DNA from 4 places in the Paenibacillus sp. Z3-2 genome. Region 3 is predicted to be linked to each of the others. Evidence: riboswitches for the same ligand, from Rfam matches in the RefSeq annotation. Region 3 holds a riboswitch; each other region holds the start of a gene.
What was found. Region 3 has a riboswitch for thiamine pyrophosphate ahead of M1D71_RS04105 (ABC transporter ATP-binding protein). Riboswitches for the same ligand answer to the same signal wherever they lie in the genome.
Positions count from the first base shown of each region.

Region 1: it holds a riboswitch for thiamine pyrophosphate, as region 3 does, so the genes downstream of both, M1D71_RS16755 (thiamine phosphate synthase) here and M1D71_RS04105 (ABC transporter ATP-binding protein) in region 3, are expected to answer to the same signal.
Region 2: it holds a riboswitch for thiamine pyrophosphate, as region 3 does, so the genes downstream of both, thiC (phosphomethylpyrimidine synthase ThiC) here and M1D71_RS04105 (ABC transporter ATP-binding protein) in region 3, are expected to answer to the same signal.
Region 4: it holds a riboswitch for thiamine pyrophosphate, as region 3 does, so the genes downstream of both, M1D71_RS02205 (ABC transporter substrate-binding protein) here and M1D71_RS04105 (ABC transporter ATP-binding protein) in region 3, are expected to answer to the same signal.

Region 1 covers NZ_CP096397.1:3,739,693-3,743,910, reverse strand. The annotation lists gene M1D71_RS16765 (hypothetical protein) at 1-463, shown strand, start outside; gene M1D71_RS16760 (ABC-F family ATP-binding cassette domain-containing protein) at 602-2,152, shown strand; TPP riboswitch at 2,228-2,337, shown strand; gene M1D71_RS16755 (thiamine phosphate synthase) at 2,529-3,224, shown strand; gene thiO (glycine oxidase ThiO) at 3,239-4,218, shown strand, end outside.
Region 2 covers NZ_CP096397.1:656,536-660,753, reverse strand. The annotation lists gene thiC (phosphomethylpyrimidine synthase ThiC) at 387-2,114, opposite strand; TPP riboswitch at 2,534-2,647, opposite strand; gene M1D71_RS03170 (IclR family transcriptional regulator) at 2,796-3,539, opposite strand; gene M1D71_RS03165 (alpha/beta hydrolase) at 3,900-4,218, shown strand, end outside.
Region 3 covers NZ_CP096397.1:938,604-942,821, reverse strand. The annotation lists gene M1D71_RS04115 (pectate lyase) at 1-638, opposite strand, end outside; gene M1D71_RS04110 (radical SAM/SPASM domain-containing protein) at 964-1,839, opposite strand; TPP riboswitch at 2,122-2,224, shown strand; gene M1D71_RS04105 (ABC transporter ATP-binding protein) at 2,385-3,152, shown strand; gene M1D71_RS04100 (ABC transporter permease) at 3,139-3,951, shown strand; gene M1D71_RS04095 (ABC transporter substrate-binding protein) at 4,114-4,218, shown strand, end outside.
Region 4 covers NZ_CP096397.1:444,165-448,382, reverse strand. The annotation lists gene M1D71_RS02210 (phospholipase D-like domain-containing protein) at 23-1,423, opposite strand; TPP riboswitch at 1,785-1,897, shown strand; gene M1D71_RS02205 (ABC transporter substrate-binding protein) at 2,106-3,146, shown strand; gene M1D71_RS02200 (MTH1187 family thiamine-binding protein) at 3,371-3,661, shown strand; gene M1D71_RS02195 (ABC transporter permease) at 3,661-4,218, shown strand, end outside.

The DNA.
Region 1 (4,218 bases), 2.8 Mb from region 3:
GGGATTTCAAAAAGAACTGGCTTCTAGCACTCAGATTCCTTTGCTTCAGGATGCCGACGTATTTGAGCAGGTTAGACGAACCAGAATTGTAACCACTGTGCAGGATGATCTGGCTGATGTGATTAACCGTCATAATGAGTTTGCCAGAAAGAACGGTATTTCCTATACGTTTACGATGCCCCTGATTTCACAGGAGGATTGGTATAACTCCATTAATGATACAGGAATTATGGCTTTTATCCAGGGAATAGCCGTGGGGGATCAGAAGATCAACAATTATGCGATTGGTGGAGGCAGACTTGTGAAGAAAACGGCCATCGTAGGTGGGGTAGATCCTTTAACGGCTATCAAGTATTACTACCCCTCCACATGTGGTAATGGTTACCGTGCCGAAGAGGTGTTCACAGATGCAAGACAAGCAGCTGCACAAGGCTATTTCGAATATAACTGCTCTAATCGTTAGAGGAGCCTGCATGACAAAATCATGGAAGAGGTTCCTGAACTGTTTACATTACTTTCAGAAAAGACAGGACCTGTGCTAGAATAGGGTTTCGGAACAATAAAAAAAGTAATGTCTAATAGATAGGAGCAACCTCATCTTATGAGTTTATTGTCAGTAGAGAACGTGAGTCACAATTTTGGAGATCGCACATTATTTAAAAATGTATCGTTTCGCTTACTCGCCGGAGAGCGCGTAGGACTTGTTGGTGCCAATGGTGTGGGTAAATCCACACTAATGAACATCCTTACAGGTAAATTGCTTAAAGACAGTGGAAAAGTGGAATGGACACCTAAGGTCCGTTATGGATATTTGGATCAGCACACGAAGCTTACGCCGGGCAAAACCATTCGTGACGTGCTTAAGGATGCATTCCTTCCGTTGCTTGAATTGGAAAAAGAAATGATGAATATTACAGACCAGATGGCGGATGCAGATCCAGATAAGCTGGAACAGTTGCTGGAAGAGATGGGCGATATTCAGGAACAACTGGAGCAGGGCGACTTCTATCTGATTGACGTAAAAGTGGAAGAGATGGCCAATGGTCTTGGTTTGTCCGCAATTGGTCTTGATCGTGATGTCGCAGCTCTAAGTGGGGGGCAACGTACCAAGGTGCTTCTTGCCAAGCTTCTGCTTGAGAAACCTACAGCTCTTTTGCTGGATGAGCCGACCAACTATCTGGATGTAGAGCACATTGAATGGCTGTCACGTTACCTGAAGGACTACCCGCATGCGTTTCTTCTAATCTCCCATGATACGGAATTCATGAATGAAGTCGTGAATGTCATTTATCATTTGGAATTTGCCAAATTAACGCGATATGCAGCGAACTATAACAAGTTCCTGGAGATGGCGGATATGAATAAAGCCCAGCATATTGATGCGTATGAGAAGCAGCAAGAGTACATCAAGAAGCAGGAAGATTTCATTCAGCGTAACAAAGCACGTGCTTCAACCTCAGGTCGAGCGAAGAGCCGGGAGAAGCAACTGGACAGGATTGAACGTATTGATCGTCCAGATGAGGCGGCCAAACCAACGTTCAAATTCAAGGATGCCCGCGCGAGTAGCAAAACGGTCTTTGAGGGTATTGATTTTGAAATTGGATACACGTATCCTTTGCTGCCTAAAATGACGATGACGATTGAACGTGGTGAAAAAATTGCCATTGTAGGCTGTAATGGTGTGGGTAAATCGACGCTGCTGAAAACCATCTTGGGCAAGATATCTCCACTCAGTGGAAAGACCTTTTTGGGAGATTATCTCGAAACGGCCTATTTTGAGCAGGAAGTTCGTGCTGGGAACATCACGCCGATTGAGGATGTCTGGAATGAGTTCTCACATTTGACACAGAATGAAGTCCGGGGGCATCTCGCTCGCTGTGGATTAAAAAATGAGCATATTACCCGTCCGCTTAACATGCTGAGTGGTGGAGAACAAGCCAAGGTTCGTTTGTGCAAGCTCTTGATGCGTGAGAGCAACTGGATTCTGTTCGATGAGCCAACGAACCATCTGGATGTCACAGCAAAAGCTGAGTTGCAGCGTGCCTTGCAAGAATTCAAGGGAACGGTGTTGTTGGTATCTCATGAACCTGATTTCTACGAGGGTTGGGTCACCAAAACATGGAATGTCGAAGAATGGTCTGAGAAAAACTAGACGATTCAGGGAACGTTTAATAGAATTGAACGGTGACAAAAAAAACCGTCTATGGTAACATAAGCTACAACTTCATATGAACACTAGGGGGGCCGCACGATGCGGCTGAGATGGAAGAATGCGATTCCGGACCCTTTGCACCTGATCTGGATCATACCAGCGTAGGGAAGTGGCGCGCGCGTTTCAGTAAATGACCTGAGCAAACGGAAATTCGAATGAATTTCAACTGTCGGCTTAGCGAGTTGAAACATGCAGTTCCTTGTATAAGTTATGGTTTGAGTTCCATAGCTGTTTTGTACGAAATGAACTGTATGCATCATTCAGTCATCTGCTCCAATTATTAATACGCAGCCACTCCCCTACGGGAGTGGCTTTTTTGTATTTTTATAGCATTCACGCATGGAAGGAGATGAACAGTACGGCAATTTCTCATGAACATGTACACGGATCATTTGAACTGCATGTTGTATCTACGGGGGGAGAAGATCAAGCCTCTTTTGTGAAATCAGCAAAGGACGTGTGGCCGTGGGTCGACTATATTCACATACGAGAGAAAGAACTCACATGGCAACAAAAGATCGGTTGGGCTGAAAGTTTGCGTGGCATTGGAGTTCCATCTTGCTGCATCGTTATCAATGGATCAGAACTGCCCTCACAGAATGAAACCTATGGCGGTGTGCACTGGGGGCAAGAGGCTATGCGTATGTACAACACTGCTGTCATAAGCAATGTGCAACGACTTCGTCTGGGTGTATCTGTTCATTCAATCGATGAGGCAAAAATCGCTGAAGAACGGGGAGCCGATTACCTTTTCTTCGGGCATGTCTATGCAACCAACAGTAAGCCTGATCTTGACCCAAGAGGATTGCACGCTCTTGCTGAAGTGTGCTCTGGTGTCTCCGTTCCTGTTATTGCGATTGGGGGCATTGAACCGGCGAACATTCGAGCAATCCGCTCAACGGGAGCACAAGGGGTTGCCGTGATCTCGTACATATGGGGTAACGATTCACCGGATCGAGCTGCTGCATCATTAAGACAGGCAATTGTTGATACAGAAAGTCTGAGCCGCTGAATCAAGGAGATGAGATGATGAAAGAGATCGTATCGGGTCAGAACAGAAATCATTTCAGTCATCAACTGAAATCTGAACCGGAATCAAGAAACAAAAGTGTTACGGATAGACCGGATAAGATTCATGCCGAAACTATTATTGTAGGTGGAGGCGTCGTTGGTTGTGCCATTGCATATGAGCTTGCCTCCCGTGGACAGGAGGTACTGCTGGTAGAGCGTTCAGCAATCGCGGGAGGAACTTCGTGCGCCGCGGCTGGAATGCTGGCGGCAGACAGTGAGGATTTTGCTCATCCTTTGATGGCTAAGCTTGCCAGGCAGAGCAGACAGTTACTTCATGAGCAACAGGTGCTAATGGCTATCCTTAGCGGGTTAGAGGTTGGTCTGCAACGCCAGGGATTCCTGACCCCTTTTCGTTCATACAGTGAATTAAGCAGCTATAAGAACAATCGAAATTCTGCTTTGTCTGCTGATGAGGTGTGGTGGGATCGTTACACTGTGCAACAGGAGGCATCATGGCTTAACAGAGATACGTATGGAGCCTACTACAGGCCTTACGAGAGTGAGATTCTTCCTGTCAATCTAACAAAGGCATACGCTGCATCCGCTCAAGCAATGGGAGCACGGGTAATGGAAGGGATACAGGATATACGCGTGCAAGCAAACGAACATGGTGTACAGGGGATCAGCACATCGATCGGTGAGATGACATGCAAACATGTCATTATAGCGGCTGGATTACAGAGTGAAGAATTAATGAGACATGTGAATCTGAGCTTGCCTGTGTGGTCGGTAAAAGGAGAAATAGCTGCTGTTCAGTTCTCAGCTGAACATGCAGGGTACAGACCTGATAGAACGGTGTATGCCGAAGATATCTATATTGTTCCGAAAGCCAATGGAGAAGTGTGGCTTGGGGCAACCAGTCTGCCCGGCAGAACGGATCTGAACGTTTCAGTCCAGAGTGTACAGAAGCTGCTAGCAGCAGCTACCTATTGGGT
Region 2 (4,218 bases), 280 kb from region 3:
ACCTGAGATCTCTCATTTTAGGTTATTTGGTTGATTTGGAATGTAATTTTCTCGTTTAGAGTTTCTTAAATCTCAGTGTTGATAATTCGGGGAATAAAATTAAAAATGATGGGTTGAGCGAAACAGAGCAAATAATCGAAGTTCGCCAGTTTGTCATACAAAGAGCTCGAGATGCCTTCGACCGATTAAATCATAAGTCGCGCATTTACTTATCACTTTGCTCTAGATGATTATGGAAACATGTTAATCAAACAACAAGTTATAGCTTTCAACAAAACAATTATCTGGTTTAACTCGCTTAACAACAACTCGTAGACGAAGAGCTTCCTATTTGCAAAACTTCAGATAAAGAATCCCGGCTCACAATGACATTGTGAGCCGTATTGTTAATTAAATGCACTCATATCGGTGGCAAAGGCACGAATGTCCTGCGTAATGCGCATGCTACAGAACTTCGGTCCGCACATGGAGCAGAAATGAGCTTCCTTGGCCCCTTCGGCTGGCAGCGTCTCATCATGGTAGGAAAGCGCACGTTCAGGGTCCAGTGACAGGTTAAACTGGTCACGCCAGCGGAACTCGAAGCGCGCTTTGGACAGGGCGTCATCCCGGCGCTGGGCACGTGGATGGCCTTTTGCCAGATCAGCGGCATGGGCTGCGATCTTGTAGGCGATAACCCCTTCCCGCACATCATCCTTGTTGGGCAGGCCTAGATGTTCTTTTGGCGTAACATAACAGAGCATGGACGTGCCGAACCAGCCAATCATGGCCGCCCCAATGGCGGATGTGATGTGATCGTATCCCGGGGCAATGTCGGTTGTCAGTGGACCCAGCGTATAGAACGGTGCTTCTTTGCAAATCTCCATCTGCAAGTCCACATTTTCCTTGATCTTGTGCATCGGCACGTGACCCGGGCCTTCAATCATCACTTGCACATCGTGCTTCCACGCGATCTGCGTCAGTTCTCCAAGCGTCGCCAGTTCCGCCATCTGTGCTTCATCGTTGGCATCGTAGATGCTGCCTGGGCGAAGTCCATCTCCCAGCGAGAACGCGACATCATACCTTTTCATAATCTCGCAGATTTCTTCAAAATGGGTGTACAAAAAGTTCTCCTGATGATGTGCAAGGCACCATGCTGCCATAATGGACCCACCGCGAGACACAATGCCTGTCATCCGCTTGGCCGTCATCGGGATATAACGCAGCAGCACGCCTGCATGAATCGTAAAGTAGTCCACACCCTGCTCTGCCTGCTCAATTAGCGTGTCACGGTATAACTCCCAGGTCAGTGCTTCCGCTTCGCCATTCACCTTCTCCAGCGCCTGATACAGCGGCACCGTACCGATTGGCACAGGGGAATTGCGGATAATCCATTCCCGGGTAGTATGAATGTCTTTGCCTGTGGACAGATCCATTACGGTATCCGACCCCCAGCGTACCGCCCAGGTCATCTTCTCCACCTCTTCCTCGATGGAAGAAGATACAGCAGAGTTGCCAATGTTGGCATTGATCTTCACATGAAAATGACGACCGATCAACATCGGCTCACTCTCCGGGTGATTGATGTTAGACGGCAGGATGGCTCTTCCACTCGCCAGCTCCTGGCGCACGAATTCCGGCTCCACGCCTTCACGAATGGCGGCAAACTCCATCTCTGCCGTAATGACTCCCTGCCTCGCATAATGCATCTGAGTCACACAGCGTCCTGTCTGTGCTCGCAGCGGTTTGCCACGCAATCCAGGGTACTCTTCGGCTCCAGCTCTCTTCCCTCCGGGCTTTAATCCGTTATCCTCGGGTTTAACTGTACGGCCTTGGTAAGCCTCGACATCGCCACGCTCTGTGATCCAGCGGGTACGCAGGGCTGGTAGACCTGCCCGGATATCGGCATGAAATTCGGGATCAGTCATCGGACCGCTCGTATCGTAGACACGCAGCGGCTCGTTATGCTCCACCCCTTGGGGAGTATTCGTGTCATGAAGGGCTATTTCACGCTCCGGGACAGCAATGTCCGGCCGTGAGCCCTGAATGTAGACTTTGCGGCTGCCCGGAAAGGGCTGAACCCGTCCGGCCGCCTCTGTTTTCTTTTCCACCTGCTGACCCGTATGTTCCTGTTCCATCGCTTGTTGTCCCGTTTGATTTCCTGTACTCATGTTCACTTTTCTCCTCCTTAGTGTTCCTTCGCTTGGATTGGTTGGTATCATCATTAGCTCGCTTACGTACCTGTCCCAAATCAACGCAATGCAGAGAAGAATGAGCGATCCTACACCAGACCAGAGGAGACATCATTCATGTACAGTTCACAACATAACGGAGGTTACCACAGATCATGAATCTATGAGACTTCTCTCCTTATCCAAGCCCACTTTTGCAGGTTATTGAAAAAGAAGCCCATGGAGTCCGCGCTATATCGCCTGTTCCCTGTATATAAAAAAGCCGGTCCCCGAAGGAACCGACTTTTATGTCCATCACCAATAATGCACCTTCAATCAGCTCCTTAACGGAGCACTGCAAGGGTCACATTATGTGGTGGTTGTGGTCATATCGCCGATTACTTCCCTACGCTGGTATGATCCAGATCAGGTGCAAAGGGTCCGGAATCTCATGCGATTCCGTCTCAGTCCGGACAGTTCGGACTCCCCCAGTAACGTTAACAAGTTGCGGCTTACACAAGCCGCTGTTCATATGCAATGAAGCTGGCCCCGCTGGGCCGTCCATTACAGAGTAGCGCAACCGGGACATAAAAACAACCTTTATATCCCAGATTACTAACTTAATTGGTGACAGACCTTACATCAACATCAGGATAACATGAGCCCCATCTGCGTAGCAGCTTCCTTTAGCACAGGTGCGTATTCGTGCAAAGTCTCCTGCGAAAGTCGGCTGACAGGTCCTGAGACCGAGAGCGCAGCTGCAATATTGCCTCTACGATCCATAATCGGCACCGATACCGCGGCAGCTCCCGGCTCACGTTCCTCGTAACTCGTGGCATATCCGTTATCCCGGATGTCTCCCATCTGCGCCAGATACACCGCTGGATCGATAAATACCGGCCATTCAGGCCCATTCATCAGTTCTTCACGGTCCTCGTCCGACGCAAACGCCATCAAGACTTTGCTGGAAGCCCCGACAGATAGCGGGAGTCTAACGCCGACGGGAGCAACACGGCGAATTGCCTGATCACTTTGTACAGCCTGAATCCGAATCCGTTCACTGCCATCACGCAGGTACAGACTTACGGTCTCTCCCAACCGGTCTCTCAGCCGCTCCATTGCAGGCAGCAGCAAAATCGCCGGATCATCACTGCGTGACATATGGGCTGATAGCTCCCAGATTCGTATGCCAAGTCGGTACTTCTCCGTTGCCGCATCCCGGATGACAAAGCCTCGATCCTCCAGCGTAGCCATCAGGCGATGCACTGTACTTTTGTGCAAACCAATCTGACTGGCAATTTCGGTGAGTCCCAGATCACTGCGCGTGGTAAAACATAATAATATATCCAGCGCCCGTTCTACAGCCCGGACGGTTAACTTACGATCTTCCATGGCATAATGCCCTCCTCATGTTTCATCACATGAAACTTGGTTACATAAATTATATGAGAAACGGTCTCATCTGTAAACCAAAAAGAGTTAAGATCTGAATAGGCCAAGTTATAAATATTTCCTTTTTATAAGACTAAATCCCCTGTAATTTACTCGCTAAGGGAATGTTACCCATATATCTTAAGAACTATATAACAATTGCGTAACAAATGCCCTCAATCAATTGACTTTGACTATATTGGAACATACGATAAAGATATATTACTTTAAGATATCGCTCTGAAGCAGGTTCTGAAATAGACGCAATTCTCTTTTCATGTCGTTGTTATCTTCAACTGAACTTCAAAGGAGGGGCCATTCATGTATCCAACATCCCAGAGCGAAGCCCCGCTGCAAACAAAAGTATCCGATCTGCCCTCTTCGTTATCACCGAGGCTGATTCGGTTCAAACATATTATCGTAGCGTTGCTGCTCTCCGTTGTATTTTTCCTGCTGTTTTGTTTTATTGCACTGCATGGTTATATCGCATGGGTATTATCCAATCCAACCGTAGCGCCTGTCTTCTCCAACCCGATGCAGGCCAAGAACATGAAGTACGAAGACATCACGTTTCCGGCAGCAGATGGCAGCCGGACGATGCAGGGATGGTATATTCCTGCTGACAACACTGCGAGCAAAA
Region 3 (4,218 bases):
TTTCCTGAAGCGAAACCCTTGAACAACGTTGGTACTTTGGAATACCGTGTATTCGTGATTTTTCCTTGTGATGTACTGCTGTCTGTACGCATAATTGCATCTTTCACATTGGAAATGTTGGAGTTATCCAGGGTCATGTTAACTGCGAAGGAAGTTCCACCATTTTGGCGAACCAGCTTGCCAATATCATCTGCACGGAAATTTTTGATGTTAATCGTTCCGGCTGCATTCATCTGGAACACTTTATCATAGGCCTTGTACGCTGCTCCGCCGGTAATATTGACCGTTCCGGCCGACTTCAATGTTAGTGCATCCTCGCCCACGTCCTGCCAAACCACATTCGATATATTACAGTTTCCATAACAGTGAACACCATCGGCAGCAGGTGATCCGATATTTACATTTTTGAGCGTGGCCCCTGCCTCCAGGCGAAAGACTGGCTTTTGACCCTCTGCTTGAGATCCGTCGCCCAGTGTGGAGGGATTGGCTACAAAGGTTTTGCCTTGACCGTCATAGGTCGTATTCTTTGGAACAATAATAGTTGAATTTACAACCGTAGGTGCAGCCGCAGCCGGAACTGCACCAAATATGGAAGCAACCAAACCAGCGGACAGCAACAGCGTCAACATTTTTTTCATAACTTTATTCCTCCCTTATTCTCGTTTTTTGGTAGTACTAGCCTGAGCTTGTACTGGAAGTTCGCCAGAGGTGCACCTCTGTCTGAAATACAACCTAATCCTACCAAATAAGGAAGGGGACAAGAATAATCATTAGATCACGTTTACACTTCCCAGCATAGAACCTGATGTTTCAGCATGCTTTGTGGTCCCGTGTTTACTTGTTATGTACCGATATCAACTTCGGATATGCTCTATTTACAACCTCAATATACACAACAAAGACCACATCATCTGTTACAGACAACGTGATCTTATGAAAACATGATGGTATTCACTTTATATTCTAGGCTCCAAACCGCTGACGATACCCGCACTTCCGGCACAACTCTTCCACCGCTTCACGCTTGGAAAAACCATACACCAGATTGCTCGCTCGCTCACCCTCAATAATCTCCGAGAATGACTTCTCGTGCACGTTACCGAGGTTAATGACACCCTCACCATCAAGACAGCATGGAACCACCGTTCCATCCACTAGCACAGCCGCCTGACCGCGTAGTGCATGGCAAAATCCTTTCCCGTCATCTTCCGGTGCATCCAGACTCGGCCACTGGAACTCATGATCCTGGTTCAGGTATACATTTGGGGCGATTTTGACCCCGCTGCCTGGAACCACTTTTTCTTCAATACGAAAGTCCAGATTGAACTCACGTTCCAGCACTTCAAGGGTCTCCCGATTTCGATTCATCTGAGCATTCGTAAAGTTATCCTGCGTCAGATTCCACAGCCGGAATGAGATGATAACATTGTGCTTCACCGCTTCATGTACAAAAGACAAGATGTTGCTCAGGTACCCGTCACGATCGGTTGAACCTTCATGCCCATCGAAGCTGTGCAGAGAGAAGTTCATCTGCCGCAGCGCCGGTTTGCCAAGCAATTTATGCTGAGTCTTGGGCAGCAGCGTACCATTCGTTGTAATGTTCACCTTGAGTCCCTTCGCATGTGCGGAATCAAGCAGCAGATCTATTTTGGGATGCAACAAGGGTTCACCTTTGACATGTAAATAAATATGGTTGGTATGTGGTTTAACTTGATCCAGTATATTGTTGAAGACTTCAGGGTCAATGAATCCTTTGGCACGCTGTGTCTGCGGACAGAAGCTGCATGCCAGATTGCAGATACTTGTGATCTCAATATATACTTTTTTGAACGTTTTCAACTCGGGTCCCCATTCTGCTTAGGAGGGAGAAATCCCACCTGCATTTGTGATCCGGCCAATATGCGCCATCCCTATTATATCGGGTTCTTGAAACGAGGTAAATTGTTCGATTGTTCTAAGCACAACGAGGGACAAAAGAAATTCATTCCAACTGAAATTTGTATGATTACAACCTCGCTCCTCGGATCTGACTCCAAGTTCACCTCAACAATTCCATCATGCTGCCTCTTTACAGTTCATGTTCAAGTGATATATGCTGAACATACAACTGCATATCTTGTACATTTGCACTAGGGGAGCCCTGCGGCTGAGACGAATATGACTATTCGGACCCTTTGAACCTGATCTGGATCATACCAGCGGAGGGAAGTGGAGCGGCCTTTTAGTAAGCGGAATTTTATCATGTATATGTGAAGATAAATTGCGGATCTAACTTACAGACCCACTCATTTCTCCGGAAATGGGGGGGTCTTTTTTGTTTCTTTTGCAGAGCACAGGATGTCGTTGTTATTTCACCAGTCTGACATTAAGGGGGTGAGGATCAGATGGCCAACCATGTAACCATTCACAACGTAAGCTTCGCTTTTCCCGAAAAAAAAGATCCACCCGTACTCTCCAATGTGTCGCTTCAGGTTCAACAGAGAGAATTTGTCTCACTCATTGGCTCCAGCGGATCAGGTAAAAGCACGCTCTTCAAGCTGCTCGCAGGCTTGCATGAGCCAACCGTCGGCACCATCGACATTGCCGATGTACCGCAAGGACAACGGCTCGGACGAGTCGCCTATATGCCGCAGAAAGATCTGCTGTTATCCTGGCGGACCGTCTTGGAGAACTGCATGCTGCCTGCCGAGTTGGCACCAGGCCGACAGAACAAGGACAAGCTGCGGGCCGACATCATGGCTGGATTAGCCAGGTTCGGCCTGTCAGGTTATGAACATTCCTATCCGGATGAGTTATCCGGTGGCATGCGGCAGCGGGTAGCACTGCTTCGTACTTTGCTTACAGGCGGACAGCTCATGTTGCTGGATGAACCCTTCGGTGCGCTCGACGCCTTAACCAAACGAGAAATGCATCGCTGGTTGTTGGAGCTGTGGGAGGGCTTTGGCCAAACCGTCCTGTTTATTACACATGACATTGAAGAAGCATTGCTTTTAAGTGATCGTATTATTCTACTAACTCCAGGCGGACAAGGTCAGCAACTGCGGGAAATGACGGTTCCTTTGCCACGTCCAAGGCATTCGGACCTGATCTACGAACCGGCTCTCGTGCAGATGAGACGACAACTGGAGGAACAATTGCATGCGAAGCGATAAGGTTAGCGTCCAGACGTGGCTCTCGAAGTGGTTTTCCCAATATGGTTTGTTCATTCTGCTCATGCTCTTTTTACTGGCGATCTGGGAAACGATTGTACGTATGGGATGGGTGCCTTCCTTCATCATTCCTGCACCCACGGCCATCGCAGGCTCACTGGTTGAGCATCGTCGTCTGCTGCTGACCATACATCTGCCTGCTACCTTTATGGAGGTTGCTGTTGGTTTTGGCTTGTCCATAGTGACCGGAATTGCGCTGGCGACAGGCATGCATATGAATCGCTCGATTGAAAAGGCCTTATATCCCTTCATCGTGATCAGTCAGACGATCCCGCTGATTGCCCTGTCCCCCGTATTCATCCTGTGGTTCGGCTACACGCTGTGGAGTAAAGTCGCCGTGGTGTTCCTGATCGCGTTCTTCCCCATTGTGGTCAGTACCTACGATGGACTCCGCCAAGGCGACCCAGAACAGCGTGAACTACTACTCACCATGGGCGCCAGCAAATGGGATATTTTTCGCAAACTCCAGGTTCCGCTGGCACTCCCTTCATTTTTCTCGGGGCTAAAGATGTCTGTGGTGTACTGCGTGGTTGGGGCAACGATTGGCGAATGGCTCGGTGGCAGTAAAGGGCTCGGCTACTTCAGCCGCCGCATGTCCAGCAATATGAATACGGATGCGATGTTTGCCGCTATTGTGCTGTTATCCTTGCTGGGAATCATTTTGTTTGCACTGATTGCTTGGCTGGAGAAACGGTTTAGCTTACGGCGTCATCGTCATGGAGCCAAAAGGAAAGTTGGATAAAACTTAGACAGAAATTAGATGTAAATACAGGAGTTACGATCTTCAAAATATACCTTATGCACAATTTCAGCAGATCTTCAATCAGTACATTGTCACATTGTCCGTTAACATGCTGCTGTCCATTTTCTACAAATCAAAACGATGAAATGAGGAACTTCATTTATGAATAACAAAGGCATATATTCCCTGCTTCCCATCATGCTCATAAGCCTGTTGCTGATTGTTAGTGGATGCAGCACCACGAGTACTAGCAAAAACACGACAACA
Region 4 (4,218 bases), 490 kb from region 3:
ATTCAAAAGATGGGGTTCTTTCCTACAACAGAAATTTCCAGAGAAAAGACAGTTTGGATAAAGCTGTGATTGCCATTCGTTTGAAAACAGAGCCTTTCTGATTCGTAGATTCTGCTGGATGCTCACCTTTATTCACACGCGTACTATGTGCACGTTTGATATCCATAGCCTCTGTTAGTTCGTTGGCGAATGCAGAACCAGAAATGACCACAGCAGATTCGGTATTTAGAAAGGCGGATCTGGGATCAAGATTATACGAACCAACCATGCTGAGGTAACCATCCATAACAAATGATTTGCCGTGTATGGAATAAGGGCCTTGGTATTCATAAATGGCCAGACTGGTATCAAGCAACCGTTTCTTAGAGCTTAAGTATCCCGCGAAAGCCAAAGGGTTAGGGGTCTGCTGGATTGAATTGGTTAGCATGACCCATTCTGCTTTTGGATTCATCGACAGATGTACTGCTTTCTTCATTTTCTTGGTAGGAATGGCATATGGCGTCTGAAGGTACACTTTCGACTTTGCTTGATTGGCGAAATGAACAAATGCTCTCCACATGGTCGGGTCTTTATACAGCCTTTGGATTGGATTGTGAATGAAAGCGACGTGGTCGGAATGAAGAGCTCCTTGAGCCCATTCCTTCGGCAACACTTTAACAAAAGGATCGCTCTGAGCCCGAGCTTTTTTATATAACTGAGCCAGCCGAGCCAGCTCTTTTAACCCCTTTGCATGATGCTGACGTTTTGCATGTTTTTCTGGTTTGGTGAATGGATGGTTCCATAACCGATCTATATATTTTTTCATTTCAACAACCGTGGTGTTCGTATTATGGTTTGGATTGTAAACAAGGACATCCCGATCGAATACATAGTCTTTTTGGGGTTGCAATGCCATGTATCTATCACCAATATTTTGGCCGCCAATGATGCCATATGTGTTGTCGACAAGAAGGATTTTGTCATGCAGACGGTTATGCCATGTCCATGGCATAACTATGTGGAGTGGTTCATAATACCTTAACTCCACATTGGGGTGAGCTGCAATGGCATCTGGAATATCACGCAATTCTCCGCGCATGTTGTGAAAAATCCCGTCTAAAATGATTCGAACATGAACACCCCGATCAGCTGCATCGAATAAAGCAGCAAAAAAGAGTTGAGATGTTTTTCCTTTTTGGATGGAGTAATAAGCCAGGTCGATGCTTGTTTTCGCCTCTCGAATGGTCTGGATTCTCACCTGACCGGATTGAAAGCCGTCCTCCAAGAGCAATACGCGATCTGTCGTACTTCCTGCTGTTAACGATTTTTGCATATCCGTATTTTCAATAGTAGATGGAGACAGAACCAAAAATAAAAGGTAAGCTGTGAAAAAAACGTATACACAATAGGACAGAATAATTGCGAATATGGTTTTAAAGATCATTCAGTACGCCCCCATTTTTATGTAAAAAGTAATTATTTGTATAGCAGTACTATCTCCTTCTGTATCTAAATTATGTTGTTTAATTAATCAAGCGACTCCGGTCAAGGTCAAACGATCAAAAGCTCAGCTCGGAGCGACTCAGAAACAGGTAGGCTATGACCCGAAATCCGATGCTTTTGCACTCAGTCAGCTTTCCTTTTATAATTCGCCACGATAATTGATAAAAATCACACATCTAGAGAGGTCGTTATACGCATGTATAATGGCCTCTTTGATTAATTCATACGTGCCCCCATCCAGTTCCTGACTGGACACGTTCCACCTGCTGGCCTATAATTACCCTAGTAATGCCCGTAACTTCATAGTTTCCCAGGGGAGTCGGAATTGGCCGGCTGAGAGTGTATCCCACCAAGATACTAACCCTTAGACCTGATCTGGATCATGCCAGCGTAGGAATCGGAGTATATCGAATTGGCACAGCCCTATGGCTGAACGCCACCTCTCTAACGCCTGCACGCGTCCCGGATTACGGGGCGCTTTTTTGACGTTCTTTTTGAATAAAAAATAACGTCATCCAGATCTCAACTGGTATAAATCTGTCGATTTATGCAAGATGATTGGATATGAAGCCAAGGAGTACCCCGTGCCACTCGGCCGGACATACCGAAGGAGAGAACCACAGATGAAATGGCGTAAAACAATGGGATTGTTGCTCTTATGTGTGCTTATGGTGACTGTAGCCGCATGTGGCGGCAAAGAAGCTGCCCCAGCAGGGCAGAACGGCAACACGAATACGGAAAGCAGCAACGAAGGTGACACTGCCGCCCTGAAAGATATTAAAGTGGTGCTCGACTGGACACCGAATACGAATCATACCGGCCTGTATGCCGCTGTAGATCAAGGTTTTTACAAGGCTGAGGGCTTGAACGTAGAGATTGTACAACCAGGTGCCGGTGGCGCAGATACAATGGTTGCCTCCAATGAAGCGCCTTTTGGCGTAAGCTATCAGGAGAGTGTAACTCAAGCCCGCACACAGGGTGTTCCATTAATCTCCATCGCAGCAGTTATTCAGCATAATACATCCGGATTCGCTGCTCCGGCGGATCGGAATATTAATTCACCGAAAGACTTTGAAGGCAAAACCTATGGCGGTTGGGGTTCCCCAGTGGAAGAAGCCGTGATGCAATCCATTATGGAAGGCGACGGAGCCGATGTATCCAAAGTGAAAAATATTAACATGGGTGATGCCGACTTTTTCACCGCAGTGAAACGGGACATTGATTTCGCGTGGATTTTCTACGCCTGGACGGGTATCGAAGCCGAACTGCGCGGGGAACCGATCGACATGTTATATGTGAAGGATTATTCAGAAGCATTGGATTACTACACGCCTGTCCTCGTAACGAACGAGCAGACGATTCAGAATGACCCTGATCTGGTGAAAGCATTCCTGAAAGCCACTTCCGAAGGGTATCAATATGCGATTGATCATCCCGAAGACGCAGCGAACATTCTGATCAAGGCCGTACCGGATCTGGACAAGGAATTGGTACTGGCAAGCCAGAAATGGCTTAGTCCGAAGTACACGGATGACGCCCCGCGTTGGGGTGAACAAAAACAGGAAGTATGGCAGAACTACACCGACTGGATGTTTAGCAAAAAACTGCTGGATGAACAGATCGATGTGAGCAAGGCATATACGAACGAGTTTTTACCCAAATAATAATCTAACTGTTAAGTTGACCTTTATGTACACAAGAACGAAGAGTGCAGAACCCATCTGAAGAAACAAAGTGTTCGCCTTTATCCCGGGATTTCCCCATTGAAAAGGAATCAAGAAATCCGGGGATAACAGCGATCGGAGGAGGGTACTGCAATCGGAGTGGTAAAGTGTACATTCGCTATGTTCGACTTATACCACCCATTCGAAAGGAGCCGTGATCTCTCATGGCAAGCACACTGCTTAGCATTCAAGTTATTCCGAAAACGCCAAATGGCGAGAACTCTTATCCTTACGTAGATCGCGCCATTGAAGTTATTCAACAATCTGGCCTGAAGTATCAGGTGAACCCGCTCGACACCACCATGGAGGGGGAACTGGAGGAACTGTTGGAGGTTGTCCGCAAGATGCATGAGGTACTCGTGGAAGCTGGCAGCCCAAGCATCATCTCCCAGATCAAAATCGCCCATAGCCCTACTGGCTTCAGCATGGATACCCTGACGGAGAAATATCGCTAATGCACGCCTATTTCAAAAGCGTATGGCCGCCCTTTGTGGCGGTTATTCTCTTTATAGCGATATGGCAGGGGGCCGTTTCCCTGTTCCATATCGAGAAATGGATGCTGCCGGCACCGTCCGACATCGCCCGCGAAGCGGCATCCCAGGCCGAGCGACTTGGCATGCACGCCTCCGCAACCATTCAGTTAACGCTGATCGGATTCGCGGCAGGCACGGCGGTCGGATTGCTGATTGCGATGGTGCTCCATTTGGTCCCTTTTCTCAAATCAGCCCTGTATCCTTTACTTATTCTTAGTCAAAATATTCCGACCATCGCGCTGGCGCCGCTCCTGTTAATCTGGTTCGGATTCGGGCTGCTGCCCAAGCTGATTACGATCATCCTGGTCTGCTTCTTTCCCGTTGCGGTGGCGGCCATGGACGGCTTGACCCGTACTGATGCCGCGATGATGAACTATATGCGCATGGCTGGTGCCAAACGTCACCAGATCTTCTGGAAGTTGGAGCTTCCCCATGCCCTGCCATCGGTGTTCTCCGGTGTCAAAATTGCCGCTACCTAT